Regions from separate parts of the Streptomyces sp. NPDC102283 genome, predicted to be linked through region 1. Evidence: riboswitches for the same ligand, from Rfam matches in the RefSeq annotation. Region 1 holds a riboswitch; each other region holds the start of a gene.
What was found. A riboswitch is a leader RNA that binds a small molecule or an ion and turns the genes downstream of it on or off. The one in region 1 is predicted to bind cyclic di-AMP.
Positions count from the first base shown of each region.

Region 1 (7,199 bases):
CAGCCCGCGATGGAGGAGCCGATGCGGGGCCAGCCGTCCGACCTGGAGATTCACGCGCGCGAACTGGTGCGCACCCGCGAGATGTTCGCGGCCATGCTGGTCCGGGACACGGGCCGGACCGCGGAGCAGATCACCGCCGACATCGAGCGCGACACCATCCTCGACGCCGAGGCCGCCCTCGCCCACGGGCTGGTCGACCACGTCGTGGAGAGCCGCTGACTCTCCCGGTCGCCGTACGACGCGAGGTGAAACGCCGATGGAGCCACCCGATTTCCCACCGCTGCCCGCACTGACCCGGGCCGAGGGCGAGTTCGTCGACTGCTATCTGGCCGTGCTCGACCAGGTGGGCCGGATCAATCCGGCCCATGGCAGCGACACCTACAGCGCACTGCGGGCCGCCCAGGCCCTGGCCTCCCGGGCGGCGGCCCTGCGCGAAGCCCTGGCCCTGATGCACGAGCGCGGCGAGTCGCGGATCCACGCCGCCACCCTGGCGCGGGCCCTGCGCGTCCTGGACGGGGAGCGCAGGGCGGGCCGGGTCGCGATGCCGCCGCCCGTGAACTGACCGGCCCCGCGCACGGGGAGCGCCATACGGGAGCGGACCGGTCGGAGCCGCGCACGACACGCCCGGTCCCGGGACCGATTCGCCTCGCTCGTTCGGCGTAGGCGATCACCCGCACGAGCGACGGCTCAACTTGCGTTCGACGCACGGTCCGTACTCGAAAAGCACCCTTTCGTCGCTGGTACGAGGGTGTGCGCCCGGCTCGCGGGCGAGCGCGAATCCGACCTGTCCACCCGAATGGATCAGTGGTGAGGAGACTCACAAACCGCTGTTTCAGCTCGGAAATCCGGCACCGGGTGAGTCAAGATCCCTGGGACGACAAGCCCCCGCCACCGCGGCGGGGCGGTCCGGGCGGACGCCGAGTCCTGCCGCCGCCCGGATGACTGGTCGACAGGAGTGGATCGGCAGGAGTGGAGGACCCGAGCACAACGGGCCGACCGGGAGACCGGGAAGCCCTCGGGGTGAAGCCGCGTCAGCGGCCGGGCGACTTCGCCAGCCCGAACCCGACAGGTCATCCTTCACAGGCGGCTGACGAAGGGTTGCGCATGTCTGCGCAGGTTCATGTCCCGTCTCTGTTCGCCCGGGTCGGCACGGCCTCGGTACTCACCCTGGCCGTGACGTCCTCGATGCTGGCGCCCGGTCTGGTGAACGACGCCGAGGCCGCCACCCACTCGACGAAGGCGCTGAAGGTCGCCGCGTCGAAGAAGGGGGCTCCCTACAAGTACGGAGCGGCCGGTCCCAGCCGCTTCGACTGTTCGGGGCTGACGGTCTATTCGTTCAAGAAGGCCGGCAAGAAGCTTCCCCGCACGGCACAGCAGCAGTACAACAAGACCCGTCACATCGGGAAGTCGCAGCGCAAACGCGGTGACCTCGTCTTCTTCCATTCGGGGCGCAGCGTCTACCACGTGGGCATCTACGCCGGGGCCGGGAAGATCTGGCACTCCCCCAAATCGGGGGACGTGGTGAGACTGGCCAAGATCTGGTCCAAGAGCGTCTGGTACGGACGGGTCCGCTGACCCGCCGACCGGACGCTCTTCCCGTGCGGACGGCCCCGCCCGTCCCCGGGGCCGCCCGCGGCGCGCTCAGCGCAGCAGCGGGCCGGTGACCAGCGCCAGTCCCAGACCGGTGAGCGCCACCCCGCTGCCGCCCTCGATGGCGCGGGCGGTACGCGGGCGGCGCAGCCACCGGCCCAGCCGGTCCACGAGCAGGGCGACGGCCGGGAACCAGATCAGCGCCAGCACCACCACCAGGGCCGCGAGCAGCAGGGTCCTGGGCAGCGGCGGCTGACCGTGGGGCACGAACTGCGGCAGCAGGCTGAGGAAGAGGACCGGGGCCTTCGGGTTGAGCGCGTTGGTCAGGAACCCCTGGCGCAGCGCGCGTCCGAGCTCCCTGGGCGCGGGCCGCTCCGGCTCGCCCTCCCTCGTACCGGAGGGTGAGCCGGAGCTGTCCTGCGGGGGCCGGCGGCGGATCGCGTACAGCGCGCTGATCCCGAGGTAGAGCACGTACGCGCCGCCGAGCAGCTGGACGGTGCGGAAGAGCACCGGCATGGTCACCAGCACCGCGGCGAGTCCGGCGACCGCGAGCGCGGTGTGCACCAGCAGCCCTCCGGCGACGCCGAGCGCGGTGGCCAGGCCCGCGGTGCGCGAGGCCAGGGCGTTGCGTACGACGACGGTGAAGTCGGCGCCGGGCAGCGCGACCATCCCGGCGGCGACCCCGGTGAAGGCGATCAGTTGTGCGTCCATGGGTCCACCTTGGACCGGCGGAGCCATTAGCGTGTACTTGCAATCTTCTGGGTCTGCCTAAAGGAACGCTTCATGTACGACCCGACACGGCTCGCGGCGCTCGTGGCGGTCGCGGAGGCCGGATCGATCACCCGGGCCGCCGCCCGCCTGGGCTACACCGCGCCCGCGCTCTCCCAGCAGCTGGCCAAACTGGAGCGGGAGACCGGGGCGGTGCTGCTGGTGCGCCACCACCGTGGGGCGCGGCTGACGGCGGCGGGCGAGCTGCTGGCGGGCCGGGCCCGGCGGGTCCTGGACGAGCTGGACCAGGCGCGGCACGAGCTGGCGCGACTGGCCGGGCTCTCGGGCGGCAGGCTGCGCGTGGGGACGTTCACGACGGCCGGGATCCATCTGCTGCCGCCGGTCCTGAGCGCGTTCCGGCGGGCCCATCCGGAGGTCGAGCTGGCCGTCGCCGACTACGAACCGCCCGGCGGGATCGCGGCAGTGGTCGCGGGCGAGGTGGACCTCGCCCTGACCCACGCGTACGAACCGGCGGCGGCCGAGCCCCCGTCGGCGGGCGTCCTGGTCGAACCCCTGCTGGTCGAGGAGCTGGTGCTGGTCACCTCGGTGGGCCATCGGCTCTCCGAGGGCACCGGGCGGCTGCCGGTCGGCGAGCTGGCGGGGCGGCCGCTGATCAGCAGCGCGCCCTCCCATCCGCCCCGGCGCGGGGTCGAGAACGCGCTCGCCGAGGCCGGGGCGACGCCCGCCGTGGTCTGCGAGTCGCCCGGCTACGCGTTGGTGTGCGCGCTGGTCAGCGCGGGGCTCGGGGTGGCGGTGGTACCGGAGATGGTCGCCTCGATGGCGGCGGCCCCGCTGTCGGTCCGGCGGCTGGAGCCCGCTTCGTTCCGCCGGACCATCTCGGTCGTGCACCGGGGCGACCGGTCGACCGCCGCGGCGGCGACGCTGCTCGCGCTGTTGCGCGGCGGTTTCGGCCGCGGGAGCACGGTCCCGGCGCGGTGAGCTTCACCGCGGGGTCAGCCCTGGGCCGGGACGGCCCAGGGGAGGGCGATCCAGACCGTCTTGCCGCCCTCGGCGGTCGGGGTCACCTGGACCCGCCCACCGCGCTCCTTGGCCAGCGCCCGGATGATGACCATGCCGCGGCCGTTGTCCTGTCGTACGGCGGCGGGCAGCCGCTGGGGCCAGCGGGGGTGACTGTCCGTGACGCCGAGATACAGTTCCTCGTCGCGTTCGAGGCGCAGGTCCACGGTGAAGGTGGGCGACTGGCCGAACGTGTGCTGGACGGCGTTGGTGGCCAGCTCCGAGACGATCAGCCGGATGGTGTCGGCGAAGTCCGTGTCGTCGGGCAGGCCCCACTGGGCCAAGGTCCTGGCGACATGTCTGCGGGCCGATGAGACCGAGACCGGATCGGTCGGCAGCGTGACGGTTGCTTCCTGATGGTCTGCCATGGCGACGCCGTCCCTTTCCCGCCCTGGCCGACCGGCGGCCGGCCAGGATTGTGCTTCGCGCCAGATTGCCATTGATGCAGCTCCCTGTAACGGCGTTCGGCCAAGATATGCATATATCTGTCGCTCGAAGCGGTGAATTCGGGACCCGTACGGCGTGGACGGACGGCACACTGACCCCTCTGCGGGTCGGCTCCGGTGACGGACCGGCCCTTCGCGACAGCAGAAGGAGACCGGCATGCTGCACGGCCCCGTCGTCCGACGCCGCAAGCTCGGTGAGGAGCTGCGGAGTCTGCGCCACGCCTCCGGGCTGACCAGCCGGGACGCGGCGCGGCTGCTCGGCTGGCACCAGTCGAAGGTGAGCCGCATCGAGACGGGCGCGAGCGGGGTGACGCCCGCCGACGTCTCACGGCTTCTGGACGTCTACGCGGTGCGCGACACCCAGCTGCGTTCCCTGCTCGAAGTCCTCGCGGGGTCGGCGGGCGGCGGCGGTTCGGGCTGGTGGCACGCCTACCGGGGGCTGATCCCGCCGCAGTACCGCGATTTCATCAGCCTGGAGTCGCAGGCCAGTACGGTCCGGACGCTGGAGACCTCGGTGGTGCCGGGACTGCTCCAGACCGCGGGATACGCACGGGCCGTGACCCGCGCCTCGCTGGACGGGTTACCGACGGGCAGGCTCGACTCCCTGGTCGAGGTCCGGCTGACCCGCCAGCGGGTGCTGCGCGCGAGCCCTCCGCTGCGCTTCACCGCCGTGCTGGACGAGGCGGTGCTCCACCGTGAGGTGGGTGGGCCGGAGGTGATGAGGGACCAGCTGCACCACCTGACTCAGGTTGCTCAACTACCGCATGTGCAACTGCAGTTGCTGCCGTTCTCGGTCGGTGGACACGTCGGACTCACGGGCCCTTTCGTTATCTTCTCCTTTCCGAACATTTCTGATCTGGATGTGGTCGTTCTTGACCACTTGACGAGTAGCCTCTATCTGGAACGGAAAGAAGACCTTGACGCGTACAGCTCGGCCTTCCGTTCCTTGCAGGCGCACGCGCTGTCACCAGAACGCTCGCTGGACCTCATCACCGAGATCAGACGCAGCTAAGGGGCCGCCATGTCAGACCGTCCCGCACTGTCCGCCGCACCGCCGTCGTCCACAGCGCCGCCCGCGCCGCGGTGGCGGCGCAGCAGCCGCTCGACCGGGATGAACAACTGCGTGGAGACCGCCCTGTTGGGCGGCGCGCTCCTCGGCGTACGCGATTCCAAGGACGTGCACCGGCCTCCGCTGCGCTTCTCGGCAGCGGCCTGGAGCACGTTCGTGGACGGGCTCGGCCCGCACGGAGCCGAGCCACCGCGCTTCAACTGACCGGAGCGTCCGCCTGCCGGGGAGCGGTGGCGAGGACCGTGGCCACCGCGGTCGTGATCTGCTCCTCGGTCAGGTCGGCCCGCGCGGTCAGCCGCAGCCGCGAGACGCCGTCCGGTACCGACGGCGGGCGGAAGCAGCCCACCGCCATCCCGGCCGCGCGGCAGTCGGCCGCCCAGCGCACCGCCGCGTCCGCCGAGGGCGCCCGGACGGAGACGACGGCCGCGTCGGGCCGGACCGCCCTCAGCCCGGCGGCGGTGAGCCTGCCGTACAGCGAGATGGCCGCCTCCCGGGCGCGGGAAGCCCGTTCGGGCTCCCGGCGCAGCACCCCGAGGGCGCCGAGCGCGCCGCCGGCCGCCGCCGGGGCGAGTCCGGTGTCGAAGATGAACGTACGGGCCGTGTTGACCAGGTGGTCGATGACCCGGGCGGGCCCCAGGACCGCTCCGCCCTGGCTGCCCAGCGACTTCGACAACGTGAGCGTGGCCACGATCCCGTCGCCGCCCGCCAGCCCGGCCGCGGCGAGCGCGCCGCGACCGCCGTCGCCCAGCACGCCGAGGCCGTGGGCGTCGTCCACCAGCAGGGCGGCGTTGCCGGAGCGGCAGACTTCGGCCAGGGCGGAAAGCGGGGCGGCGTCGCCGTCGACGGAGAACACCGAGTCGGTGACCGCGAGGACCCGCCCGTCGTGCGCCCGCAGGGCCTTCTCGAACGCCTCCGGGTCGGCGTGGGGCACGACGGCGGTCTCGGCGCGGGAGAGCCGACAGCCATCCACGATCGAGGCGTGGTTGCCCGCGTCGGAGACGATGAGGGAGCCGCGCCCGGTCAGCGCGGTCAGCGCGGCGAGATTGGCCGCGTATCCGGAGGAGAGCACGAGGGCAGCCTCGAAACCGCAGAACGCGGCGAGCTCCTGTTCCAGCCGGGCGTGCAGGGCGGTGGAGCCGGTGACCAGGCGGGACCCCGTCGCCCCCGCCCCCCACCGACGGGCGGCGCCGACGGCGGCGGCGATGACCTCCGGGTGCCGGGTGAGGCCCAGGTAGTCGTTGCTCGCGAGGTCCAGCAGCTCCGGCTCGGAGCCGCGCGGACGCAGGGTCCGTACGAGTCCGGCGGCGGCCCGGCTGCGGGCCTCGGCGTCGATCCAGTCGAACGGGGCGAAGGACATGGGGCGGTCCCTTGGGTAGGCGGGCCCTCGGCGGGCGGCTCCGCGCGGACGGTCCGGTGCGGACGGTCCCTTTGTAGGCAGCCAACAGACCCTAACCGGGTGCGCAGCAGGTCAGGGTGTGGCAATACACACACCCTCGCCCGGGTCTCCTGTCTGGTTCCTCCTTGGCTGGAGGCGGTGCCGTACGCCAGGATCATCTTTCATGGACCTGCTGAACACGCTGGTGGACAAGGGGCTGCGGCGCGAACTGCCGACCCGCGAAGAAGCGCTCGCCGTACTGGCGACCTCCGACGACGAGCTGCTCGACGTGGTGGCGGCCGCCGGGAAGGTGCGCCGTCAGTGGTTCGGGCGGCGCGTCAAGCTCAACTATCTGGTCAACCTGAAGTCGGGGCTCTGCCCCGAGGACTGCTCCTACTGCTCGCAGCGGCTCGGTTCGAAGGCCGGGATCCTCAAGTACACCTGGCTGAAGCCGGACGAGGCGTCCAAGGCCGCCGCCGCCGGAGTGGCGGGCGGCGCCAAGCGGGTCTGCCTGGTCGCGAGCGGGCGCGGTCCGACGGACCGGGACGTCGACCGGGTCTCGAAGACCATCGAGGCGATCAAGGAGGAGAACGAGGGCGTCGAGGTGTGCGCCTGCCTCGGCCTCCTCTCCGACGGGCAGGCCGACCGGCTGCGTTCGGCGGGCGCCGACGCGTACAACCACAACCTCAACACGTCCGAGGAGACGTACGGGGCGATCACCACCACCCACACGTACGCGGACCGGGTGGAGACCGTGCAGCAGGCCCAGGCCGCCGGGCTCTCGGCGTGCTCCGGGCTGATCGCCGGGATGGGCGAGAGCGACAAGGACCTGGTCGACGTCGTGTTCGCGCTGCGGGACCTGGACCCGGACTCGGTGCCGGTGAACTTCCTGATCCCGTTCGAGGGGACGCCGCTCGCCAAGGAGTGGAACCTC
Region 1 covers NZ_JBIWLQ010000023.1:9,361-16,559, forward strand. Annotated here, with positions in the region: gene ACIRJT_RS32880 (ATP-dependent Clp protease proteolytic subunit) at 1-219, shown strand, start outside; gene ACIRJT_RS32885 (hypothetical protein) at 257-562, shown strand; cyclic di-AMP (ydaO/yuaA leader) riboswitch at 916-1,101, shown strand; gene ACIRJT_RS32890 (C40 family peptidase) at 1,105-1,575, shown strand; gene ACIRJT_RS32895 (LysE family translocator) at 1,642-2,301, opposite strand; gene ACIRJT_RS32900 (LysR family transcriptional regulator) at 2,374-3,297, shown strand; gene ACIRJT_RS32905 (ATP-binding protein) at 3,312-3,743, opposite strand; gene ACIRJT_RS32910 (helix-turn-helix domain-containing protein) at 3,979-4,833, shown strand; gene ACIRJT_RS32915 (DUF397 domain-containing protein) at 4,843-5,094, shown strand; gene ACIRJT_RS32920 (8-amino-7-oxononanoate synthase) at 5,087-6,247, opposite strand; gene bioB (biotin synthase BioB) at 6,450-7,199, shown strand, end outside.

Region 2 (7,199 bases), on a different contig from region 1:
GGGGCTGCCCTGCCGGACGGGCGAGTCGGTGATCTCGGTGGACGGTGACGGCACGGTGCGCCGCTGTCACTTCGTCAAGGCGGAGCTGGGGAATCTCTACGACGGCAGCTACCGCCGGGCGCTCGGCCCGCGGGCCTGTCCGCTCGCCGTGTGCGACTGCCACATCGGCTATGTGCATCTGGAGTCGCTGCCGCTGTACGACGTGTTCGCGGGCGGTGTCCTGGAGCGGATACCGGCAGGGCGCCTCCTGGACGGGGGCACGCCGCCGGACGGGCTCGTGGTGCCGAGCCCGTCCCGGCGTGCGCTTCCCCTGCTGGGGCCCTGACCGTCCCGTCGGCTACAGCGGCAGAAGGTCCGGGCGCTTCGCCGCGACGTGGTCGCCGGAGGACTCTCCGCGCAGTCGTCGGCCGATCCAGGGCACGAGGTATTCGCGGGCCCACTGGATGTTGTCGCGCCGTGCGTCGAAGGGCCGGCGCTGGACCTGCGGGGGCCAGGGCTGGTCGGGGTCGGCGGGCACGTCGTGGCCCAGGACCTGGGCGGCGCGCAGCGCGACGCGGGTGTGGCCCTCGGGCGACAGGTGCAGCCGGTCGTTGTCCCACGCTCGCCGGTCCTGCACGGAACGCAGCGACCACAGGTCCAGCACGGGGCAGTGGTAGCGGTCGGCGATGGCCCGCAGGTGGACGTTGTACGTGGCGATCTTGCCGCGCATGTGGCGCAGCACCGGAACGCCCCGGGTGTCGAAGCCGGTGGTGACCATGACCGTGCCGACGGCGTTGCTCAGGTCGGCGACCGCCCGCTCGAAGCGCTCGGCGAGGTCGTCGGGGTCGGTGCCGGGCCGGATGATGTCGTTGCCGCCCGCGCAGAAGCTGACCAGGTCGGGGGCCAGTTCCTTGGCGCGCGGGATCTGCTCCTCGACGATCTGGTCGAGGAGACGTCCTCGTACGGCGAGATTGGCGTAGCGGAAGTCCCCGTGCGGGGAGTCCTCGGGGCCGGCCACCGCGTCGGGGGCCGGGAGCCGGTCGGCGAGGAGTACCGCGAAGCGGTCCGCCCAGCCGAGATACGTCCCGTCGGGGCCGGGGTCGCCGACGCCCTCGGTGAAACTGTCGCCAATCGCCGCGTACGACCCGATGGTGTGCTGCTGGTTGTTTCTCGAATCGTCTGCCACAAGCACTTATCCTGCATCGTGCGATGTGACCTACGCGACCGTAATACGGGGTTGACGGGTGGTGAGATAGACCACCCGGTCAGTTTTTGGTAAAGCCGGAATAAGTGGAGGGGCGGTGCGCCGCCGCGCACCGCCCCTCGATCACTCCTCGCCGTGTCCGGTCAGACGGAGACGCCGTGCTGGCGCAGGTACGCGATCGGGTCGACGTCCGAGCCGTAGCTCGGGCCGGTGCGGACCTCGAAGTGCAGGTGCGGGCCGGTGGAGTTGCCGGTGGAGCCGGAGAGACCGATCTGCTGGCCGCCGGTGACGGTCTGGCCGACGGAGACGTTGAGCGAGGACTGGTGGGCGTACTGGGAGTACATGCCGTCCTCGTGCTGGATGACGACCTCGTTGCCGTAGGAGCCGCTGTTGCCGGCCGAGACCACGGTGCCCGGGCCGATGGCGAGTACGGGGGTGCCGGAGGCGGCCTGGAAGTCCGAGCCGGTGTGGTAGCCGCTGGACCAGCTGGCGCCGGAAGCCCGGTACTGGGTGGTGACGTTGGCACTGGCCAGCGGGGCGGACCAGCCGGAGCCGGTGGCCTCGGAGGAGCCGGTCCGCGACGGGCTGCCGGAGCCCTCGGAGTCGTCGGCGGAGACGGTGTCCGCCTTCGGGGCCTCCTTCGGGGCGGCCTTCGGCGCCGGTTCGGCCTTCTTCGGCGCCGCGGACTTCTCGGCCGGGGCGGAGCCCTTGGCGCCGAGGGTCAGCTTCATGCCCGGGTGGATCAGGCCGGGGTTCTCGCCGACGGTGGAGCGGTTGTCCTGGTACAGCTTCTCCCACCCGCCCTTGAGCTGGTGCTCGGCCGCGATCTTCGCCAGGTAGTCGCCGGAGACGACGGCGTACGTCTTCGGGGCGGCGTTCGACGCGGTGGGGGCGGCGGCCGGGGCGGTGTGCGCGGCGGCGACCGAGGCGGCGGCGGGCTTCACGGCCGGGGCGGCCTGGTCCGCGGCGCTCGCCACGGTGGCGCCGATGAGCGGCAGGACGAGTGCGGCGCCGCCGGTCCCTGCGACGAGGACGCCGCGGGAGATCGGGCCGGACTTCGAACGACGGTGCTTACCCTTTGCGGGCATGGGATGGTCCTCTCCGGCGCCTGCGAGGTGAGCTGTCGGGTTCGGGCTGGAGATGCCCTGTCGCGTTGCGGCGACTTCACCCCGAGCCGGTCCGGATCGCTCCGGATCGGCGGCTTACCTGGTTCCCCCGCTCCTGCCACGCGTTTGTGGGTGGGTGCGAATTCCGGGCGGCGGCAGGATTAGGCGGTCCGTCCGGATTGCGGCGACCGTAAACGAGTCAGGACGAGCGGAACAAGCCATCGGTTGCCCGCCGGAATCATCGATTCAATATCGCTCCGGAATTCCCGTCACACTCCGTGGATTACGGATCTTGGATTTCCGTGCGGGCAACGGGAATACCCCGGGGCGCGCTCACCACGGACCGTCACGGATATGATCCCGCTCACCTCCGGAATCCCATCTCCCCCATTAGCGGGGCATGTTCTGCGAAATGCACCAATACGGACATGCGGTCTGCCTCGCTTCTGACGCCAGGTCAGACCGGTCGCCTCGACACCCGCACCGGGGCGCGCGACCGTGATGATTTTCCGTCTAATCGATGTCGTATCGTCACGGGAGCGCCCTCGCCGGCGAGCCGCGCCGACGCCAGAGACCCCAGGAGTGACCGTGACGCAGCAGGTGCCGCAGGTCCCGCCGACAGAGACCGTGCTGACCGGAGTCCGCAACTTCCGCGACGTGGGCGGGCTCCCCACCGCGGACGGGCGGCGCACCGCCTTCGGGCGGCTCTACCGGAGCGGCCACCTGGCCCACGCCACCGCCGAGGACGCGGCCTTCCTCGGCGGGCTCGGGCTGCACACGATCTTCGACTTCCGCCACTCCGCCGACCACCGGCTCGACGGGTACGACATCGAGCTGGCCGGTGTCCGCAATGTCAGCATTCCGCTCTCGGACCCGGCCGACGGCGCGGAGTTCTGGCGGCTGGTGAGCGACGGAAACATCGAGCAGTTGCGCTCGGTCCTCGCGAACGGCAAGGGCGCCGACCGCATGATCCGGATGTATCGCGCGACGATCGAGGAGCGCACCGCCGAGCACAGCCGGGTGCTGCACTCCCTGGCCGAGGACAGCGTCCCCGCCCTGATGCACTGCGCGGCGGGGAAGGACCGGGCCGGTCTCTCGATCGCGGTCGCCCTGCTGGCGGTCGGCGTCGAGCCGGAGGCGATCGAGGAGGACTACCTCAAGTCCGACGACCTCCACCGCCGCTACGCCGTGAAGCGCTCCGAGGCGTCCGGCACCGGGATGTCGCCCGAGGTGCTGGAGCTGCTGGACCCGCTCTTCGGGGCGCGGCCCGCCTACCTCGCGGCGGCCTTCGCGACCATCGAGGAGAACTGGGGAACGACGGACCGCTACCTCTCGGAGGGACTGAAGGTCTCCCCCGAGACCCGGGAGCGGCTGCGTGAGCGCCTGCTCGACCAGGGCTGACCCGAACGGCGAGCGATCCGTCCGGGGCGGGCGGTCGTCCGTCCGACCGCGTCACTTGCTCCCGGCCACCACGAAGAGCAGGTAGAGGAAGCCCGCGATGACGTGGCCGGCCACCAGGTAGGCGAAGAGGCGGATGACAACACCGCGCGGCATCCGCTTCTCCTGCGGGTCCTCGTTCGGGCGGCGGCCGGGGCCCAGCGGGTCGTAGTGCTCGGAATCGGACATGACGGTCCTCTCTGTCGGCCTCGCGGCCGGTGGAGCGAAGGATGGAGCCGGCCGGGGCAGCCGGTTCAGCGCGCGTGGAGGGCGTTGCCGAGGCACAGCTCGGCGGCGGGGCTCTGCAGCAGGGAGTGGACGAAGAGCAGCTCCGCGCCGCAGCGGTCGACGGCCGCGATCCGGTGCGGGGTGAGCGAGTCGAAGTGGGCGCTGTCGCCGGGTTCGAGGTCGTGGACGGTGTCGCCGAGGCCGATCCGCAGCCGCCCCTCCAGGACGTACAGCCACTCCTCGCCGGGATGGACCCGGACCAGGTCGCCCTGGGCCCCGTACGGAACGCGCACCCGCAGCGCCTGCATCGCGCGGCCGGACCCACCGGCCTGCCGGTACATCCAGCCGTCGGCCTCCGCCCCCTCGAAGCCTCCGCCGCGGACGATCGCGTCCCGTTCGGGCGGCTGCTCGCCGAGCAGCTCGGAGACCGTCGTACCGTAGATACGGGCGAGCCCCAGCAGCATCGGCAGCGAGGGCTGCCTGCGGCCGGTCTCCAGCCGCGAGAGATGTGCCGGGGAGAGTCCGGCCCGGCCGGCGGCGGTCTCCAGGGTGAGACCGCGGTCACGACGCAGGTCGCGCAGTCGGGGTGCGACGCCGGGAAGCTCGTCCGGCACCCCTTCGTCCGCAGGGTTCATGCCTCCATTGGGCCAGGATCTTTCCTCTGAGGCAAATAACTTACCTCAGAGGCAATTCCCGCCCCGGACCGGTCAGCGGTTGGCCACGGCCTGTTTGACCAGCGTCCGGCCGAAGTCCCACATCAGCCCGCCGCCGCTGTGCGCGTCGTCCATGACGGACGTGAAGGCCGTCATGAAGCGGTCCACCTCCGCCTCCCCGATGACCAGCGGCGGGATCAGCTTGATCACTTCCAGGTGGTCGCCGGAGACCTGGGTGAGGATGCGGTGCTTCCGGAGCAGCGGCACCACGACCATCTGGGCGAAGAGGCCCTTGCGGGCCGCCTGGAGCATGGTCCAGCGGCTGCGGAGCTTGAGCGAGGCGGGCCGGCCGAACTCGATGCCGATCATCAGCCCGCGCCCGCGGACCTCGTGCAGCAGCTCGTAACGGTCCACCAGGGCCGCCAGCCGCTCACGCAGCAGGTCGCCGGTGCGCCGGGCGTTGGCGACGGTCTCCTCGTCCTCCATCACCGTCAGGACGGCGAGCCCGGCCGCCATCGCCTGGGCGTTGGAGCCGAAGCTCGCGGAGTGGACGAGGACCCGGTCCATCGAGGAGTAGACCTTGCGGAAGATCCAGTCCTTGCCGAGGGTCGCGCCGACGGGCACATAGCCGCCGGAGAGCGCCTTGGCGACGCACACCAGATCGGGCTCCACCCCCTCCTCGTGCTGGTAGGCGTAGAAGTCCCCGGTCCGGCCGAGACCCGTCTGCACCTCGTCGACGATCAGGAGAGCCCTGTGCCGGTGCAGCAGCTCCTGCGCCTCGCGCAGATAGCCGGGCGGCGCGGCGTGCACGCCCTTCCCCTGGATCGGCTCCACGACCAGGGCCGCGACGTCGCCCCGCTTCAGCTCGCGGCGCAGCGCTTCCAGGTCGCCGAGCGGCACGGCCGTGTCCGGCAGCAGGGGCGCGAAGCCGTCGCGGAAGCCGCTCTCCCCGTTGACCGAGAGGGAGCCGGTGGTGAGTCCGTGGAAGGCGTGGTCGCAGTAGAGGACCCGGGGCCTCCCGGTGGCGTAGCGGGCGAATTTCAGCGCCGTCTCGACCGCTTCGGTGCCGCTGTTCCCGAAGAAGACGCGGTCCAGGTGCGGGCTGTGGGTCAGCAGCTTCTCGGCGAGCAGTCCGGGCAGCGGCTGGCAGTCGAAGCGGGTGAGGTCGGCGAGTTGCGCGTCCAGGACGTCGTGCAGGGCCCGGCGGACGACGGGATGGTGGCGGCCGAGGCCCATGACGCCGAACCCGGCGAGCATGTCGAGGTAGTCGTTGCCCTCCGCGTCCCAGAAGTACGCGCCCTCGGCCCGCTCGTAGACCTTGTCGAAGCCGATGGTGTGCAGCATGCGCGGAAGCTGGTGGTTGAGGTGGCGTGCGTGCAGGTCGTACCGCTCGGCCCCGCGCTCGGCCAGGAGCCGGGCCAGGTCGAAGCCCCGGGATCCGCCGTCGGTCATCGCCCGCTCTTCCCTTCGGGTGTGCTGCGCCATGGGGGCCGGCCGCCCCGGGAGACCCGCGGCGGCCGGCCGTGCCTCGTCGGACACCGCCTCAGCGGTTGCTGCTGATGGTCTCCCGCGCCGCGCGCAGGGATTCCTTCAGGGACCCCATGGTGGCGAGCACCGCCGTGGGCTCGTAGCCGCAATGTGCCATGCAGTTGGCGCAGCGCGGGTCCTTGCCGCGCCCGTACTTCTCCCAGTCGGTCTCCTCGATGAGCTGACGGTACGTCGGTACGTAGCCGTCGTTCATCAGGTAGCAGGGGCGCTGCCAGCCGAAGAGCGAGTAGTTGGGGATCGCCCACGCGGTGCACGGGAAGTCCGCCTTGCCCTCCAGGAAGTCCAGGAAGAGCGGCGAGTGGTTGAGCCGCCAGCGAGCCCGGTTGCCGCCCGCGAAGGCCTTCTTGAACAGCTCCCGGGTCTGCTCGACGCCGAGGAAGTGCTCCTGGTCGGGGGCCTTCTCGTAGGCGTAGGCGGGAGAGATCATCATCTCGTCGACGTGCAGGTCGTCGTTGAGGTAGTTGAGGACCTCGATGATGGTCTGCGGGGTGTCGGTGTTGAAGAAGGTGGAGTTGGTGGTGACGCGGAAGCCGCGCCGCTTGGCCTCCTTCATCGCGGCGACGGCCTCGTCGAAGACGCCTTCCTTGGCGACCGACTCGTCGTGCCGCTCGCGCAGTCCGTCGATGTGCACGGCGAAGGCGAAGTACGGGGACGGGGTGAACTTGTCGAGCTTCTTCCGCATCAGCATCGCGTTGGTGCAGAGGAAGACGTACTTCTTCCTCGCGACGAGCTGACGCACGATCTCGTCGATCTGGGGGTGCATCAACGGTTCGCCACCGGCGATGGACACCATGGGGGCGCCGGATTCGAGCACCGCGCCCACCGCCTGGGCGACCGGCATGCGCTGCTTCAGGACACCGGCCGGGTGCTGGATCTTCCCGCAGCCCTCACAGGCGAGGTTGCAGGCGAACAACGGCTCCAGCTCGACGATCAGCGGGAACTTCTCACGCTTGCGGAGCTTCTGTTCGAAGAGATACGTCGCAACCTTGATGGACTGACGGAGCGGCATGGCCATCTGGCTCACCTCCTGGGGAGCAGTAAAGA
Region 2 covers NZ_JBIWLQ010000028.1:53,976-61,174, forward strand. Annotated here, with positions in the region: gene ACIRJT_RS36100 (STM4011 family radical SAM protein) at 1-325, shown strand, start outside; gene ACIRJT_RS36105 (SGNH/GDSL hydrolase family protein) at 338-1,165, opposite strand; gene ACIRJT_RS36110 (peptidoglycan DD-metalloendopeptidase family protein) at 1,327-2,271, opposite strand; cyclic di-AMP (ydaO/yuaA leader) riboswitch at 2,276-2,434, opposite strand; gene ACIRJT_RS36115 (tyrosine-protein phosphatase) at 2,878-3,690, shown strand; gene ACIRJT_RS36120 (DUF6126 family protein) at 3,742-3,915, opposite strand; gene ACIRJT_RS36125 (helix-turn-helix domain-containing protein) at 3,981-4,589, opposite strand; gene ACIRJT_RS36130 (aspartate aminotransferase family protein) at 4,662-6,059, opposite strand; gene hpnH (adenosyl-hopene transferase HpnH) at 6,151-7,170, opposite strand; gene ACIRJT_RS36140 (1-hydroxy-2-methyl-2-butenyl 4-diphosphate reductase) at 7,176-7,199, opposite strand, start outside.
Region 2: it holds a riboswitch for cyclic di-AMP, as region 1 does, so the genes downstream of both, ACIRJT_RS36110 (peptidoglycan DD-metalloendopeptidase family protein) here and ACIRJT_RS32890 (C40 family peptidase) in region 1, are expected to answer to the same signal.

Region 3 (7,199 bases), on a different contig from region 1:
GATTCGACAGGTACGAGAGCCGTGAACCCTTCGAGGGATCACGGCTCTTTCGTTTTCGGGAAAGAGCCGCGCATCGACAATGCGGGCAGCACAAACAATGCCCCGCAATTACTTCTCCGTGTCTACGGCTCTTCTGTTAATGGCGGACGCCCGCAGTGTTTACGTCATGTTGCGAAGTGCTCACGCGGGGAACGGGCGCGGTGCGCCGCCCCGGCGGGTACGGGCGGCGCAGCCGGTGGGCCCCGATGGCGCGTTCCGCGTGCTGGGCGGTCAGCGCCCTCGCCCGCTCCGCGTCGCCGCGCGCCACGGCGTCCACGATCGCGCCGCGCTCGGCCCAGGAGTCGACCGGACGGGCCGACTGCTCGACCGCGTACATCCAGGCGATCTTGTGGCGGAGCTGGGTGAGCAGCGCGATGAGTCCGGGGCTGCCGGACGCCTGGGCGAGGGTCTCGTGGAACCAGCCGCCCAGCGAGCGCAGATCCTCGCCCTCGCCCCTGCGGGCCCGCTCCTGACCCAGCCTGACCAGGCCCCGGAGCACCTTCAGGTGGGCTTCCGTGCGACGCTGGGCCGCGCGGGCCGCGCCCAGCGGCTCCAGGAGCGTCCGCACCTCCAGGAGATCGGCCGCCTCCTGCGCGGTGGGCTCGGCGACGCAGGCGCCGGCGTGCCTGCGGGTGACGACGAAGCCCTCGGACTCCAGCGTGCGCAGGGCCTCGCGGACCGGGACGCGGGAGACCCCGTAGCGGCGTGCCAGCAACTCCTCGGTGAGTCGGCCGCCTCGCTCGTGGACACCGGAGACGATGTCGTCACGGATTGCCGTGCATACCGAATGCGCGGGAATGCGCATGTCCGAACCTCCGCCTTGATCCCCGCGAAACGCGGCCGCCCGACGTCTGTTCCGTGACTCTATTGCAATCCTTCGGAATTTCCGATGGCAGACCAAAATCCATGGATATCCGCGGGCCAGGATCGCCGAAGGCCCCGACGTGTGCCGGGGCCTTCGGGCGGGGTCGCGCGGTGCGGGTCAGACGTTCAGACCGTGGGAGCGGAGGTAGCCGACGGGGTCCATGTCGGAGCCGTAGTCGGGGCTGGTGCGGGCCTCGAAGTGCAGGTGCGGGCCGGTGGAGTTGCCGGTGGAGCCGGAGAGGCCGATCTGCTGGCCGGAGGAGACGCTCTGGCCTACGGAGACACCGATCGAGGAGAGGTGGCCGTACTGGGTGTACGTGCCGTCCGTCATCCGGAGCACGATGTTGTTGCCGTACGCGCCGCCCCAGCCGGCCTCGACGACCGTGCCGGCGCCGACGGCGACGACGGAGCTGCCGGAGGCTGCCTGGAAGTCCACGCCGGAGTGGCTGCCGGAGGACCAGAGCGCACCGCCGGTGTTGTAGCCGGTGGTGACGTGGGAGCCGGCGACCGGGAGGTGGAAGGCGTTCAGGCGGGCGCGCTCGGCGGCGCGGGCGGCACGGGCCTTCTCCTCGCGGACCTCCTTGGCGCGGGCCTCGGCCTTGCGTTCGGCCTCCGCCTTCGCCTTGGCCTTGGCGGCCTTCTCGCGGGCCTCCGCGGCGGCCTTCGCCTTCGCGATCGCGTCGGCCTGCTGCTTCTGGGCGTGGGCCTGCGCGTCTATCTGCTCGGCGAGGGTGGCGTCGAGGGCGACGGCCTGGGCGAGGCCGGTGTCGGCGACCTTGGCGGGCTCGGTGTCCGCGGCGAGGGCCGGGGAGGCGAGCGAGCCGAGGACTCCGGTGGTGGCCAGAGCCGCGATGCCGGCGGCCTGGGCGCTCCGGCGCGTGAGACGGCTCGGGGCACGGTGCTTCCCGGTGGCACGGGTGAACGCCATGGAGGGGCTGGTCCTTTCCTTCCTTCTCGCCTACCGGGTTAGCTGACGGGTTCGGAGCAGGAAGGTCTCCTACGGATCCCCGCGCCGGTTCGCGGCACGGGCCTCCGATTCACCCCAGGGACTGCGTGGGTCCCCGGCTCCCCAGGCTCGCGCCTGACGGGGACTCGGCGATGACTGCCCGGCGCCGCGGCTGCGGCATACGGGTGACGGACAGCCGAGCCGACGCTAGGCGGGGCGACTTCCCATCGCCAAACGGACCAGGGGATTTGTCGCACATCCCACAGGGCAGACAGGCAACCTCTCCCCCAAAAGGGACGTCATGGACTAATCGGATAAAAAGGGAGAACCCCGACGAACGTGCGTCCGTCGGGGTCCTGTTCACGGCGATGCGCCGCAGGTACGTCAGCCGGTGACGACGGACACCTCTCCGATGCCGAGGGCCTTCACGGGCTCCTCGATCTGCGCGGCGTCCCCCACGAGGACCGTGACCAGCCGGTCGACCGGGAAGGCGCTGACCACGGCGGCGGTCGCCTCCACGGTGCCCGTCTCGGCGAGCCGGGCGTAGAGGTGGGCCTGGTAGTCGTCGGGGAGGTGCTGCTCGACCTGGTCGGCCAGCGTGCTCGCGACGGAGGCGGCGGTCTCGAACTTCAGCGGGGCGACGCCCACCAGGTTCTGTACGGCCGTCTCGCGTTCGGCGTCGGTCAGCCCCTCGGCGGCCAGCGTCCGCAGGACCTTCCAGAGGTCGTCCAGCGCCGGTCCGGTGGACTCCGTGTCCACCGAGCCGCTGATCGCGAGCATGGCCGCGCCGCCCGAGTCGGGGCCGCTGGAGCGCAGCACCTGGGCGAAGGCCCGCACCCCGTAGGTGTAGCCCTTCTCCTCGCGCAGCACCCGGTCCAGCCGGGAGGTGAGGGTGCCGCCCAGGCAGTACGTGCCGAGCACCTGGGCGGGCCACACGCGCTCGTGCCGGTCGGCGCCGATCCGGCCGATCAGCAGCTGGGTCTGGACCGCGCCGGGCCGGTCCACGATGACCACGCGGCCGGTGTCGTTCGCGGTGATGGGCGGTACCGGGCGAGCCTGGCCCGCGTTGCCCGACCAGTCGCCGAGGGTCTCCGCCAGCAGCGCGTCCAGGTCGATGCCGGTCAGGTCGCCGACGATCACGGCCGTCGCGGTGGAGGGGCGGACGTGGGCGTCGAAGAAGGCGCGCACGGCGCTCTCGTCGATCCGCCGGACCGTCTCCTCGGTGCCCAGGCGCGGGCGGGACATCCGGGCGGCGGCCGGGAACAGCTCCTTGGAGAGCTGCTTGGCGGCGCGCCGGGACGGGTTGGCCTGCTCGTGCGGGATCTCGTCGAGGCGGTTGCCGACGAGGCGCTCGATCTCGCTCCCGTCGAAGGCCGGGGCCCGCAGCGCCTCGGCGACCAGCCCGAGGGCCTTGGCCAGCCGGGAGACCGGGACCTCCAGGGAGACCCGGACGCCGGGGTGGTCGGCGTGCGCGTCGAGCGTGGCGCCGCAGCGCTCCAGCTCGGCGGCGTACTCCTCGGCGCTGTGCTTGTCGGTGCCCTCGGAGAGCGCCCGCGACATGATCGTGGCCACGCCGTCCAGGCCCTCGGGCTCTGCCTCCAGCGGCGCGTCCAGGAAGATCTCCACCGCGACGACCTGCTGGCCGGGTCGGTGGCAGCGCAGCACGGTCAGCCCGTTGGGCAGGGCGCCGCGCTCGGGCGCCGGGAAGGCCCAGGGGCGGGCCGTGCCGGGCGTGGGCTGCGGGTGGTACTCCATGGCTACTCCAGTCACGGCGGCGTCGCTCACTTGTCCGCCCCCTCGTGCGCGTCGGTGCCCTCGGTGCCTGTCGCGGCCTCGTCGGACCCGTCGGCCTCGTCGGCCGGCTCGATGGGCTCGTACACCAGCACCGCCCGGTTGTCGGGGCGCAGGGCCGCCTCGGCCGCCGCGCGCACCTCCTCCGCGGTGACGTCCAGGACGCGGCCGACGGCGCTCAGGGCGAGCTGCGGGTCGCCGAACAGGACCGCGTAACGGCACAGTTCGTCGGCGCGGCCGGCGACCGTGCCGAGCCGGTCCAGCCACTCGCGCTCCAACTGCGCCTGGGCCCGCTCCATTTCCTCGGGGGTGGGCCCCTCGGCGGCGAACCGGGCCAGCTCCTCGTCGACCGCGGCCTCGATCGTCTCCACCTCGACACCGCCGGACGTCTTCACGTCCAGCCAGCCCAGCGAGGGCGCGCCGGCGAGCCGCAGCAGCCCGAAACCGGCCGCCACCGCCGTACGGTCGCGGCGGACCAGGCGGTTGTGCAGCCGGGAGGACTCGCCGCCGCCCAGCACGGTGAGCGCCAGGTCGGCGGCGTCGCAGGCGCGGGTTCCGTCGTGGGGGAGGCGGTAGGCGGCCATCAGGGCGCGGGCCGGCACCTCCTCGTGGACCACTTCGCGCAGCTGCTCCCCGATGATGCCGGGGAGCGTCCCGTCGCGCGGCGGCCGCTTGCCGTCGTGGGAGGGGATGGAGCCGAAGTACTTCTCGATCCAGGCGAGGGTCTGCTCGGGGTCGATGTCGCCGACCACCGAGATCACCGCGTTGTTGGGCGCGTAGTACGTACGGAAGAACGCGCGGGCGTCCTCCAGCGTGGCCGCGTCCAGGTCGGCCATGGAGCCGATCGGGGTGTGGTGGTACGGGTGGCCCTCGGGGTAGGAGAGGGCGGTCAGCTTCTCGAACGCGGTGCCGTAGGGCACGTTGTCGTAACGCTGGCGGCGTTCGTTCTTGACGACGTCGCGCTGGTTCTCCATGGACTCCTCGTCGAGCGCGGCGAGGAGGGAGCCCATCCGGTCGGCTTCCAGCCAGAGCGCCAGCTCCACCTGGTGGGTGGGCATGGTCTCGAAGTAGTTGGTCCGCTCGAAGCTGGTCGTCCCGTTGAGCGAGCCGCCGGCCCCCTGGACGAGCTCGAAGTGGCCGTTCCCCTTGACCTGGCCCGAACCCTGGAACATCAGGTGCTCGAAAAGGTGAGCCAGACCGGTGCGTCCCTTGACCTCGTGGCGCGAGCCGACGTCGTACCAGAGGCAGACCGCGGCGACCGGGGTCAGATGGTCCTCGGAGAGCACCACACGCAGGCCGTTGGCCAGGCGGTGCTCGGTCGCTGTCAAGCCGCCGGAGCCGGCCTGTGCGGTGGCCGTGTGACCCATGGGCATGTACGTCCCTTCGATCGCGATACTGGACTTCCTGCCAGACCTGCCACTCTAAGCAAGCGCACCGGCACCTGGCGAAGTTCCCGTTCCTCGGATGTTTCCGTCGATGGTGTCGCGGACGCTCTCCGGGCGGGCCCCTCGACCCGCTTCGGACGGGTCGAGGTCGGCGTTGTCAGTCCGGCGGTCCACAATGGACCGCGTCAGTAGCTCGTGTTGTACCGAACAAGCTCAGGTTGTCCGAACAGAATCTGTGAAGGAGTCGCAGCCGCGATGGCCCGCCGTAGCACGAAGACCCCGCCGCCGCCGGACGACTTCGAGGAGAAGATCCTCGACATCGACGTCGTCGACGAAATGCAGGGCTCCTTCCTCGAGTACGCGTACTCGGTGATCTACTCCAGGGCCCTGCCCGACGCCCGCGACGGCATGAAGCCGGTGCACCGCCGCATCGTGTCCCAGATGAACGAGATGGGGCTGCGCCCCGACCGCGGCTATGTGAAGTGCGCCCGCGTCGTCGGCGAGGTGATGGGCAAGCTGCACCCGCACGGCGACGCCTCGATCTACGACGCCCTGGTGCGCATGGCGCAGCCGTTCTCGATGCGCCTCCCCCTGGTCGACGGCCACGGCAACTTCGGCTCGCTCGGCAACGACGACCCGCCGGCCGCCATGCGGTACACCGAGTGCCGGATGGCCGACGCCACGTCGTTGATGACGGAGGCGATCGACGAGGACACCGTCGATTTCCAGTCCAACTACGACGGCCAGGAGCGCGAGCCGGTCGTCCTCCCCGCCGCCTATCCCAACCTCCTGGTCAACGGCGTCTCCGGGATCGCCGTGGGCATGGCCACCAACATGCCCCCGCACAACCTGGGCGAGGTCATCGCCGCCGCGCGGCACCTGATCAAGCACCCGGGCGCCGACATCGAGACGCTGATGCGCTTCGTCCCGGGCCCCGACCTGCCCACCGGCGGCCGCATCGTCGGGCTGGGCGGCATCAAGGACGCCTACACGGCGGGCCGCGGCACGTTCAAGATCCGCGCCACCGTCGCCGTGGAGAACGTGACGGCCCGCCGCAAGGGCCTCGTCGTCACCGAACTGCCCTTCACCGTCGGCCCGGAGAAGGTGATCGCCAAGATCAAGGACCTGGTCTCGGCGAAGAAGCTCCAGGGCATCGCCGACGTCAAGGACCTCACCGACCGGGCACACGGACTGCGTCTGGTCATCGAGGTGAAGAACGGCTTCGTGCCGGAAGCGGTGCTGGAGCAGCTCTACAAGCTGACGCCGATGGAGGAGTCCTTCGGCATCAACAACGTGGCGCTGGTCGACGGCCAGCCGCTCACCCTGGGCCTCAAAGAGCTGCTGGAGGTCTATCTGGACCACCGCTTCGAGGTGGTGCGCCGACGCAGCGAGTTCCGCCGCACCAAGCGCCGCGACCGGCTGCACCTGGTCGAGGGCCTGATCGTCGCCCTGCTCGACATCGACGAGGTCATCCGGATCATCCGGGACAGCGACAACTCCTCGCAGGCGAAGGAGCGCCTGATGGCGCACTTCTCGCTGAGCGAGATCCAGACGCAGTACATCCTGGACACCCCGCTGCGCCGGCTCACCCGTTTCGACCGGATCGAGCTGGAGAGCGAGCGGGACCGGCTCACCGGCGAGATCGACGCGCTGACCGCGATCCTGGAGTCGGACGCGGAGCTGCGCAAGCTGGTCTCCTCGGAGCTGGCCGCCGTGGCGAAGAAGTTCGGCACGGACCGGCGCACGGTGCTGCTGGAGTCGGCCGGAGCCCAGATCGCGTCCGTGCCGCTGGAGGTGGCGGACGACCCGTGCCGGGTGCTGCTCTCCTCGACGGGCCTGCTGGCCCGTACGGCCAACGCGGAGCCGGTCGAGATCTCCGAGGACGCCCGGCGGACCAAGCACGACGTGATCGTGTCGGCGGTGGCGGCGACGGCGCGCGGCGACGTCGGGGCGGTGACCTCCACCGGCCGGATGCTGCGGCTCTCGGTGATCGATCTGCCGCAGCTGCCCAACACGCACGCGGAGCCGAATCTCTCGGGCGGGGCGCAGATCTCCGAGTTCCTCAGCCTGGAGGCGGACGAGGAGTTGATCTGCCTGACGACCCTGGAGGAGTCCTCGCCGGGCCTCGCGATCGGCACCCTTCAGGGCGTGGTGAAACGCGTCGTGCCGGACTA
Region 3 covers NZ_JBIWLQ010000025.1:9,203-16,401, forward strand. Annotated here, with positions in the region: gene ACIRJT_RS34405 (GntR family transcriptional regulator) at 137-844, opposite strand; gene ACIRJT_RS34410 (M23 family metallopeptidase) at 1,022-1,831, opposite strand; cyclic di-AMP (ydaO/yuaA leader) riboswitch at 1,845-2,011, opposite strand; gene ACIRJT_RS34415 (M16 family metallopeptidase) at 2,234-3,604, opposite strand; gene ACIRJT_RS34420 (M16 family metallopeptidase) at 3,631-5,013, opposite strand; gene ACIRJT_RS34425 (DNA topoisomerase (ATP-hydrolyzing) subunit A) at 5,281-7,199, shown strand, end outside.
Region 3: it holds a riboswitch for cyclic di-AMP, as region 1 does, so the genes downstream of both, ACIRJT_RS34410 (M23 family metallopeptidase) here and ACIRJT_RS32890 (C40 family peptidase) in region 1, are expected to answer to the same signal.

Region 4 (7,199 bases), on a different contig from region 1:
GGTCTTCGCGGAGGTCGAGGGCCGCACGGTCTTCGTGTCCGTACGGGACCGGGGTCCGGGATTCGACCTCGACGAGGTTCCCGGGGACAGGATGGGCGTACGAGAATCAATCATCGGCCGCATGCAGCGCAACGGCGGCAGCGCCCGGCTGCGTTCGGTGCCCGGCGGGGGCACCGAGGTCGAGCTGGAGATGGAGAGGGCGAGCGAATGACCGAGAACACCGAAGCCACCGGGGGCCCGGAGCGACGGGTACGGGTCGTGCTCGTCGACGACCACCGGATGTTCCGCACCGGGGTGCAGGCCGAGATCGGCCGCACCGAGGAGACCGGCGTCGAGGTGGTCGGCGAGGCCGCCGACGTCGACCAGGCGGTCACCGTCATCACGGCGACCCGCCCCGAGGTCGTCCTCCTCGACGTCCACCTCCCCGGCGGCGGCGGCGTCGAGGTGCTCCGCCGCTGCGCCCCCATGATGGGCACGGCCGAGAATCCGGTCCGCTTCCTCGCGCTGTCCGTCTCGGACGCCGCGGAGGACGTCATCGGCGTCATCCGGGGCGGTGCGCGCGGCTACGTCACCAAGACGATCACCGGCACCGACCTGGTGAACTCGGTCTTCCGCGTCCAGGAGGGCGACGCGGTCTTCTCGCCGCGGCTGGCCGGCTTCGTCCTGGACGCCTTCGCCTCCACGGACGCCCCGCCGGTCGACGAGGACCTGGACCGCCTCACCCAGCGCGAGCGCGAGGTGCTGCGGCTGATCGCCCGCGGTTACGCGTACAAGGAGATCGCCAAGCAGCTGTTCATCTCGGTGAAGACGGTCGAGTCGCACGTCTCGGCGGTCCTCAGGAAGCTCCAGCTCTCCAACCGGCACGAGCTGACCCGGTGGGCGACGGCTCGACGGCTGGTCTGAGACCGTTGCTCATCTGTCGGCCGACTCCAGCGAGATGTTGACCTTCTCGCCGATCCGGCGGTAGCCGATGCCCGCGTAGACCCGCTCGACGTCGGGGTCGCCCGGCTCCAGCCAGACCGCCCGGCACCCCTGGTCGAAGGCCCGTTCCGTCAGCCAGGCGGAGAGCGCGGCGCCCACACCCCGGCGGCGGCAGCGGGCGGCGACGGCGAGTCCGGCCAGCTCGCTCAGGCCGTCGATCGCGGCCGAGCAGCCGCCCGCCCCGGCCGGCGTACCGTCGAGGACGGCCAGTGCGGCGACCCCGTCGCCGGAGGCCGCCGCCCGCAGCCAGTCGGTCGTTCCCTGCTCGGGCTCGCCCTCGCCGCCGAAGCCGTGGTGCTGGACGCGGGCGGCCTCGGTGAACTCCGCCTCGGTGGACGGTGTGTCGACGCTCAGACCGTCGACCGGCTTCGGCGGCCGGAGGTCCTCGCGGCCGCAGGCGAGCAGCGGGGCGCGGTTCTCCACGGTGAAACCGGCGGCCAGCAGGGCCGGTTCGACGGCCGGGGCCCAGGCCGGCAGGAACTCCAGACGGGGAAGCCGTTCGTGCTTCCCGAACGCGTCGACCAGGGCCGTCACATCGTCCGCCGTGGGTTCCGCGCCCCGGTCGGGGATGGCGTAGTTGGCGTACTTCAGCTCCCAGCCCGGATTGTGCCGGACGGTGAACGGTCCCACCCGGTAGTGGTCCGGGGAGCGCAGCGCGAGCGCCCGGGCGTAGTCCTGGACGGCGTTCGCCATCGACGTCATACGGGAGTTCCTTCGGTGGGGGATCGGGACCGGCTGCGGGTGCCGATGTCAGTTGTCGGCCGGTGTCCGTATTACCTGGGGCTTCTGTATTACCTGGGGCTTCTGTGTGTTGTCCAGGTTCTCTGTCGGGGCCTTGTCCGGGTGAACAGTCCGTTCTCCGGCGAGTCGTGTTGATGATGTCCTGGCAGTAGCGGCGGACGTGAGGCGCTTGAAGAAGGCCGGAGACGCGGTGCTTTTCATACCGGCAGCACGACGTGATGCGGCGCTGGTCTCACCCGACGATTTCGCCGGCCTGCGGGACATCGCTCTGGCCGAGAGCGCCGCGGCATCGGGGACGTTGAAGGGCCTGGAGGCCGGCCCCGGCAGGATAAGAACCGACCTCTCGTCACAGCGACGGGTCTTGCTGGTCACGGATGCACCCAACGTGGCCCGGCCGGTGTCGGCGGCGCGGGACGAGGCGAAGGTGTCGGTGCTGCGGGCGTCCTTCACGGCGGTGGCGGACCGGCAGGTTCTCGGACGACGAGTGACGGTGTACGAACGGCGCTTGTAGCGCGTCACGTGGACGTATGGGTACAGCGTCCCGGCGCTGTGCCGAGCGGATACCCAGCCGGGCCATTCGTACGTCACGTTGATGACAAGTCACCCGGAGGGCGACATCTCCACTCGGCACCCGAACCTGCGCGGCGGACTATGCCACCCGGGTCGCTCCGGCGAAAGGCATCTGATCGACGGGCGCGATGCGGACCGGCGCTCCGGGGCGCGGGGCGTGAATCATTTGGCCGCCGCCGATGTAGAGGCCGACATGGCTGATCCCGGAGTAGAAGAACACCAGGTCGCCGGGGGCCAGTTCGGAGCGGGGGACCCGGGCTCCGGCGTTGATCTGGGTGTAGGTGGTGCGCGGCAGGCTCACGCCCGCCGCCTTCCAGGCCGCCTGGGTCAGGCCCGAGCAGTCGAAGGCGTTCGGGCCCGTCGCGCCCCAGACGTACGGCTTGCCGATCGCGCCGTTTGCGAAGGCGATGGCCCGGGCGGCGCGGGAGTTGGGCGCGGCGACCGGGACGCGGTTGGCGGCGCGGTCGGCGTGGTCCGGGCCGCCGCCGTGCCGGGCGTCGGCGGCGCGTTCGTACGCGGCGCGCTCGTCGGCGGTCAGGGTGTCCAGCAGCCTGCGGGCGTCGGCCAGTTTGGCGCGGATCGCGGTGCGGTGTTCGCGCAGCTCGGCGCGCCGGGCGGCGAGGCGTTCGGTCTCCTGGTCGGCGCGGGCCTTGACGCGGGTGATCCGGGAGACCTGCCGCCGGATGCCGTGCAGCAGGCCGCTCTGCCGGTCGCCCACCCGGTCGAGGTAGGAGGCGCGTTGCAGAAAGGCGTCGGGGTCGGAGGAGAGCGCCAGTCGCAGGGTCGGGTCCAGGGTGCCGCTGCGGTACTGCGCGGTGGCCAGTGAACCGAGGGCGTGCCGGGCGGTGTTGAGGCGGGCGGTGCGGCGGGCTGCCTCGTCGGTCAGGGAGTCGACGGCGCGGGTGGCGGCGGCCGCCTCCTCCTTCGCCCCGTTGTACTTCTCGGTGGCGACCTCGGCGTCGTGGTAGAGCCGGTCGACCTTCACCCGGACCTGCGCGGCGGTGGGGGCCGGTTCGGCGGGGGCCGCGCCCGCTCCGGTGACCGAGCCGGCGGTGGCGGCCCCGGCGAGCGCCAGGGTGGCGGCGGTGCGGGCAGCAGAGCCGGTGAGCGGGCGCTGCTTGGGTTTTCGGTGGGTTGACCTGCGGTGCGCTGCCACGGGGGTGGCATCCTTCCTGTCGGCTGCCCGCCGGGGGATACCGGAGGGTCCGTGAAGGACGCTAATCCTGGTGCGGGGAAAAGAGTCGCCATGACTGCTATTGCCCTGATGTGACGTTTCACCGGCCATGGTTGATCACCGATACTCCCGCACACCTGGGCAACGCGGTCAATTCCTGAGGAGGTGCACGAGGAGGCACACAAGGGGGCACATAAGGAAGGCTTGCCTCACTGAAAGGTAAAACCTTGGCCATGGTTAGGCTCCGGAGCCATGGACGTACTCATCAATGTCTTCGTCGCCCTGCACATCATCGGCATCGCCTCCCTGCTGGGCGGCTTCCTGACGCAGATGAAGGCCATGGGAGCGGGCACCGCCCGCTTCACCCCCGCCATGCTGCACGGCGCGCTGACCATGCTCGTCACCGGCATCGCCCTGGTCGGACTCAACCAGGCCGACGACCAGACCGTGAACAACGTCAAGATCGGCATCAAGCTCGCGCTGCTGGTCGTGATCCTCGCCCTCGTCTACGTCAAGCGGGACGACGAGACGGTGGACAAGGGGGCGTTCGCCGCCGTCGGCGGGCTGACGGCCGCCAACATCTTCATCGCCACGGTCTGGACCTGAGGCTTTCCGGGGGCGGCCGCCGAGAAGCCGTCCCCGACGCGTACTACGCCGGGCGCACGCTCCCGTAGATCGGCATGGAGTAGATCGACTCCTCGCGCACGTTCGCACCCGGCTTCGGGGCGTGGATCATCATCCCGTCGCCCTTGTAGATGCCGACGTGGCTGATGTCGTCGTAGAAGAAGACCAGGTCCCCCGGCTTCAGGTCGGACGTGGCGACCCGGGTCCCGACCTCCACCTGGTCCCAGGTGGTCCGGGGCAGGGTCACGCCCGCCTCCCGCCACGCCGCCTGCGTCAGTCCCGAGCAGTCGTAACTGGAAGGGCCCGACGCGCCCCACACGTACGGCTTCCCGATCTGTGCGCGGGCGAAGGCGAGCACCTTCTCCGCCTTGGCGGCGTAGCCGGTGCCCGTACCGGTGCCCGTACCGTTACCGGAGCCGGGGTCCGTGCCCGTACCGGAACCGGAACCCGTGCCCGAGCCGCCGCCGGACTCCTTCGCGGCCTCCTCGCGGGCCTTCTCCTCGGCCTCGGCCCTCTCCTTCGCCTCGGCGGCCTGCCGGGCGGCCAGCTTCGCCGCCTTCTCCTTCGCCTCGGCCTCCTGTCTGCGCTCCAGCTCCGCCAGCCGCGCCTTCTCCTCGGCGGTCAGCCTCGACAGCAGGCCCCGGGCCTCGGTGAGCCTGGTCTGCACGTCCTTCTTGCTGGAGGCGAGCGTGGCCTGCGTCTCGGTGAGGGTCTCCAGGCTCTTCACCGCCTCCGCGCGCTTCTTCGCCGCCGAGGCCTGCTGCGTACGGAAATCGCTGACGGCCTTCTGCTGCCGCTCCGTCGCCCGGTCCATCATCCGGCTCTGGTCGAAGTACCCCTGCGGGTTCTCCGCCAGGAAGAACGTCGCCATGGGCGTGATGCCGCCACTGCGGTACTGGGCCGCCGCGTAGGAGCCCAGCGCCCGACGCGCCTCGTTGATCTTCTCGGTCCGCTTCGCCACGTCGGAGAGCAGCGTGTCGACCTTCGTCCGCTGGGACGCGGAGGCTGCCTTGGCCCGGTTGTACTCCTGGGTCGCGGTGCCCGCCTGCCGGTACAGGGCGTCGACCTTCTTCTGGACTTCCTCGATGCCGGGCTTCGGCTCCGCGGGCGCGGCCGTGGCGCTCTGCGTGGAGAGCAGCGTCACGGAGGCCAGCGCGACCGTCGTCAGCCCGACGGCGGGGGTGGTGGTGCGCACCTTCGTGCGCGGCTTGCGGTGCGATGCCAAGACCGGCATCTCCTTCCGTGGACCGCCTACCGGGTTAGCTGTCGGGTTCGGACGGAACGGAAGGCTGTCCTACGGTCCGGCTGCGAGGGCACGGACCGATTCACCCCGGTGTCGCGTGTGGGTCCCCGGTTCCGAACCGCCAGGGCGGCAGGACGGATTCGGCAGAGGCGCCCGTCAGGCGTGGTTCGCCTCAGGGAGGTACGGGCCACCTGACCGAGCACGCTAGCCAACCGGCCCCACCGCTGGGAAGGACGATGAGCGATATGCCCGATACATTTTCGTGACCTTTCCGGTTCAGGGCTCCGGCACCCCTTCCGACCGGGCGATCCTTCACGGAACGTCGACGTCCGGTCTCCGTGCGTACGGGTGGCGGCGTGGTGCGAGCGGCCCCTTCTCGCCTTCGGCCGAAGGTTGTCGGTCCGGCCGCCTAGACTCGGGAGGCGATGAGCAGCCTCTTTGACGACAGTTTCCTGACCGGCCTCCAGTCCGCGGAGGACGGCCCCCCGCCGCCCCCCGAGGACCACGCGCCCGAAGCGGTGCCGGAGGGACTCTTCGAGGGCGTCTACGACGCGCCTCCGCCGCCCCGGGACGGGTATTACCGGGACGGTCACCCCCGCCCGGCGATCGACCCCGCCGCGCTGCTCGACGGGCTGAACACCGAGCAGCGCGCCGCCGTCGTGCACGCCGGGTCCCCGCTGCTCATCGTCGCCGGGGCCGGCTCCGGCAAGACCCGGGTCCTCACCCACCGCATCGCCCATCTGCTGGCCGAGCGCGGGACGCATCCCGGGCAGATCCTCGCGATCACCTTCACCAACAAGGCCGCGGGCGAGATGAAGGAGCGCGTCGAGCAGCTCGTCGGCCCCCGCGCCAACGCCATGTGGGTCATGACCTTCCACAGCGCGTGCGTCCGCATCCTGCGCCGCGAGTCGAAGAAGCTCGGCTTCACCTCGTCGTTCTCGATCTACGACGCCGCCGACTCCAAGCGCCTGATGGCCCTGGTCTGCCGCGACCTCGACCTGGACCCGAAGCAGTTCCCGCCGAAGTCCTTCACCGCCAAGGTCTCCAACCTCAAGAACGAGCTCATCGACGAGGAGACCTTCGCCGGGCAGGCCGCGGACGGTTTCGAGAAGACCCTGGCCCAGGCGTACGCGCTCTACCAGGCCCGCCTGCGCGAGGCCAACGCCCTGGACTTCGACGACATCATCATGACGACGGTCCACCTGCTCCAGGCCTTCCCGGACGTCGCCGAGCACTACCGCCGCCGCTTCCGCCACGTCCTCGTCGACGAGTACCAGGACACCAACCACGCCCAGTACACCCTGGTACGGGAGCTGGTCGGCCCGGCCGGGGAGGCCGACGCACCCGCCGAGCTGTGCGTGGTGGGCGACGCGGACCAGTCGATCTACGCCTTCCGGGGCGCGACCATCCGCAACATCCTCCAGTTCGAGGAGGACTACCCGAGCGCCACGACGATCCTGCTGGAGCAGAACTACCGCTCCACACAGACGATCCTCTCCGCCGCCAACGCCGTCATCGAGCGCAACGAGAGCCGCCGCCCCAAGAACCTCTGGACCAACGCCGGCAGCGGCGCCCGCATCACCGGCTACGTCGCCGACACCGAGCACGACGAGGCGCAGTTCGTCGCCGACGAGATCGACCGGCTCACCGACGCGGGCGACGCCAAGGCGGGCGACGTCGCCGTCTTCTACCGGACCAACGCCCAGTCCCGCGTCTTCGAAGAGATCTTCATCCGCGTCGGCCTGCCCTACAAGGTCGTCGGCGGTGTGCGCTTCTACGAGCGCAAGGAGGTCCGCGACGTCCTGGCCTACCTCCGGGTCCTCGCCAACCCCGAGGACACCGTCCCGCTGCGCCGCATCCTCAACG
Region 4 covers NZ_JBIWLQ010000001.1:504,151-511,349, forward strand. Annotated here, with positions in the region: gene ACIRJT_RS02510 (PspC domain-containing protein) at 1-211, shown strand, start outside; gene ACIRJT_RS02515 (response regulator transcription factor) at 208-903, shown strand; gene ACIRJT_RS02520 (GNAT family N-acetyltransferase) at 913-1,683, opposite strand; partial or broken gene ACIRJT_RS02525 (hypothetical protein) at 1,835-2,233, shown strand; gene ACIRJT_RS02530 (NlpC/P60 family protein) at 2,372-3,448, opposite strand; gene ACIRJT_RS02535 (hypothetical protein) at 3,719-4,072, shown strand; gene ACIRJT_RS02540 (NlpC/P60 family protein) at 4,116-5,324, opposite strand; cyclic di-AMP (ydaO/yuaA leader) riboswitch at 5,323-5,489, opposite strand; gene pcrA (DNA helicase PcrA) at 5,759-7,199, shown strand, end outside.
Region 4: it holds a riboswitch for cyclic di-AMP, as region 1 does, so the genes downstream of both, ACIRJT_RS02540 (NlpC/P60 family protein) here and ACIRJT_RS32890 (C40 family peptidase) in region 1, are expected to answer to the same signal.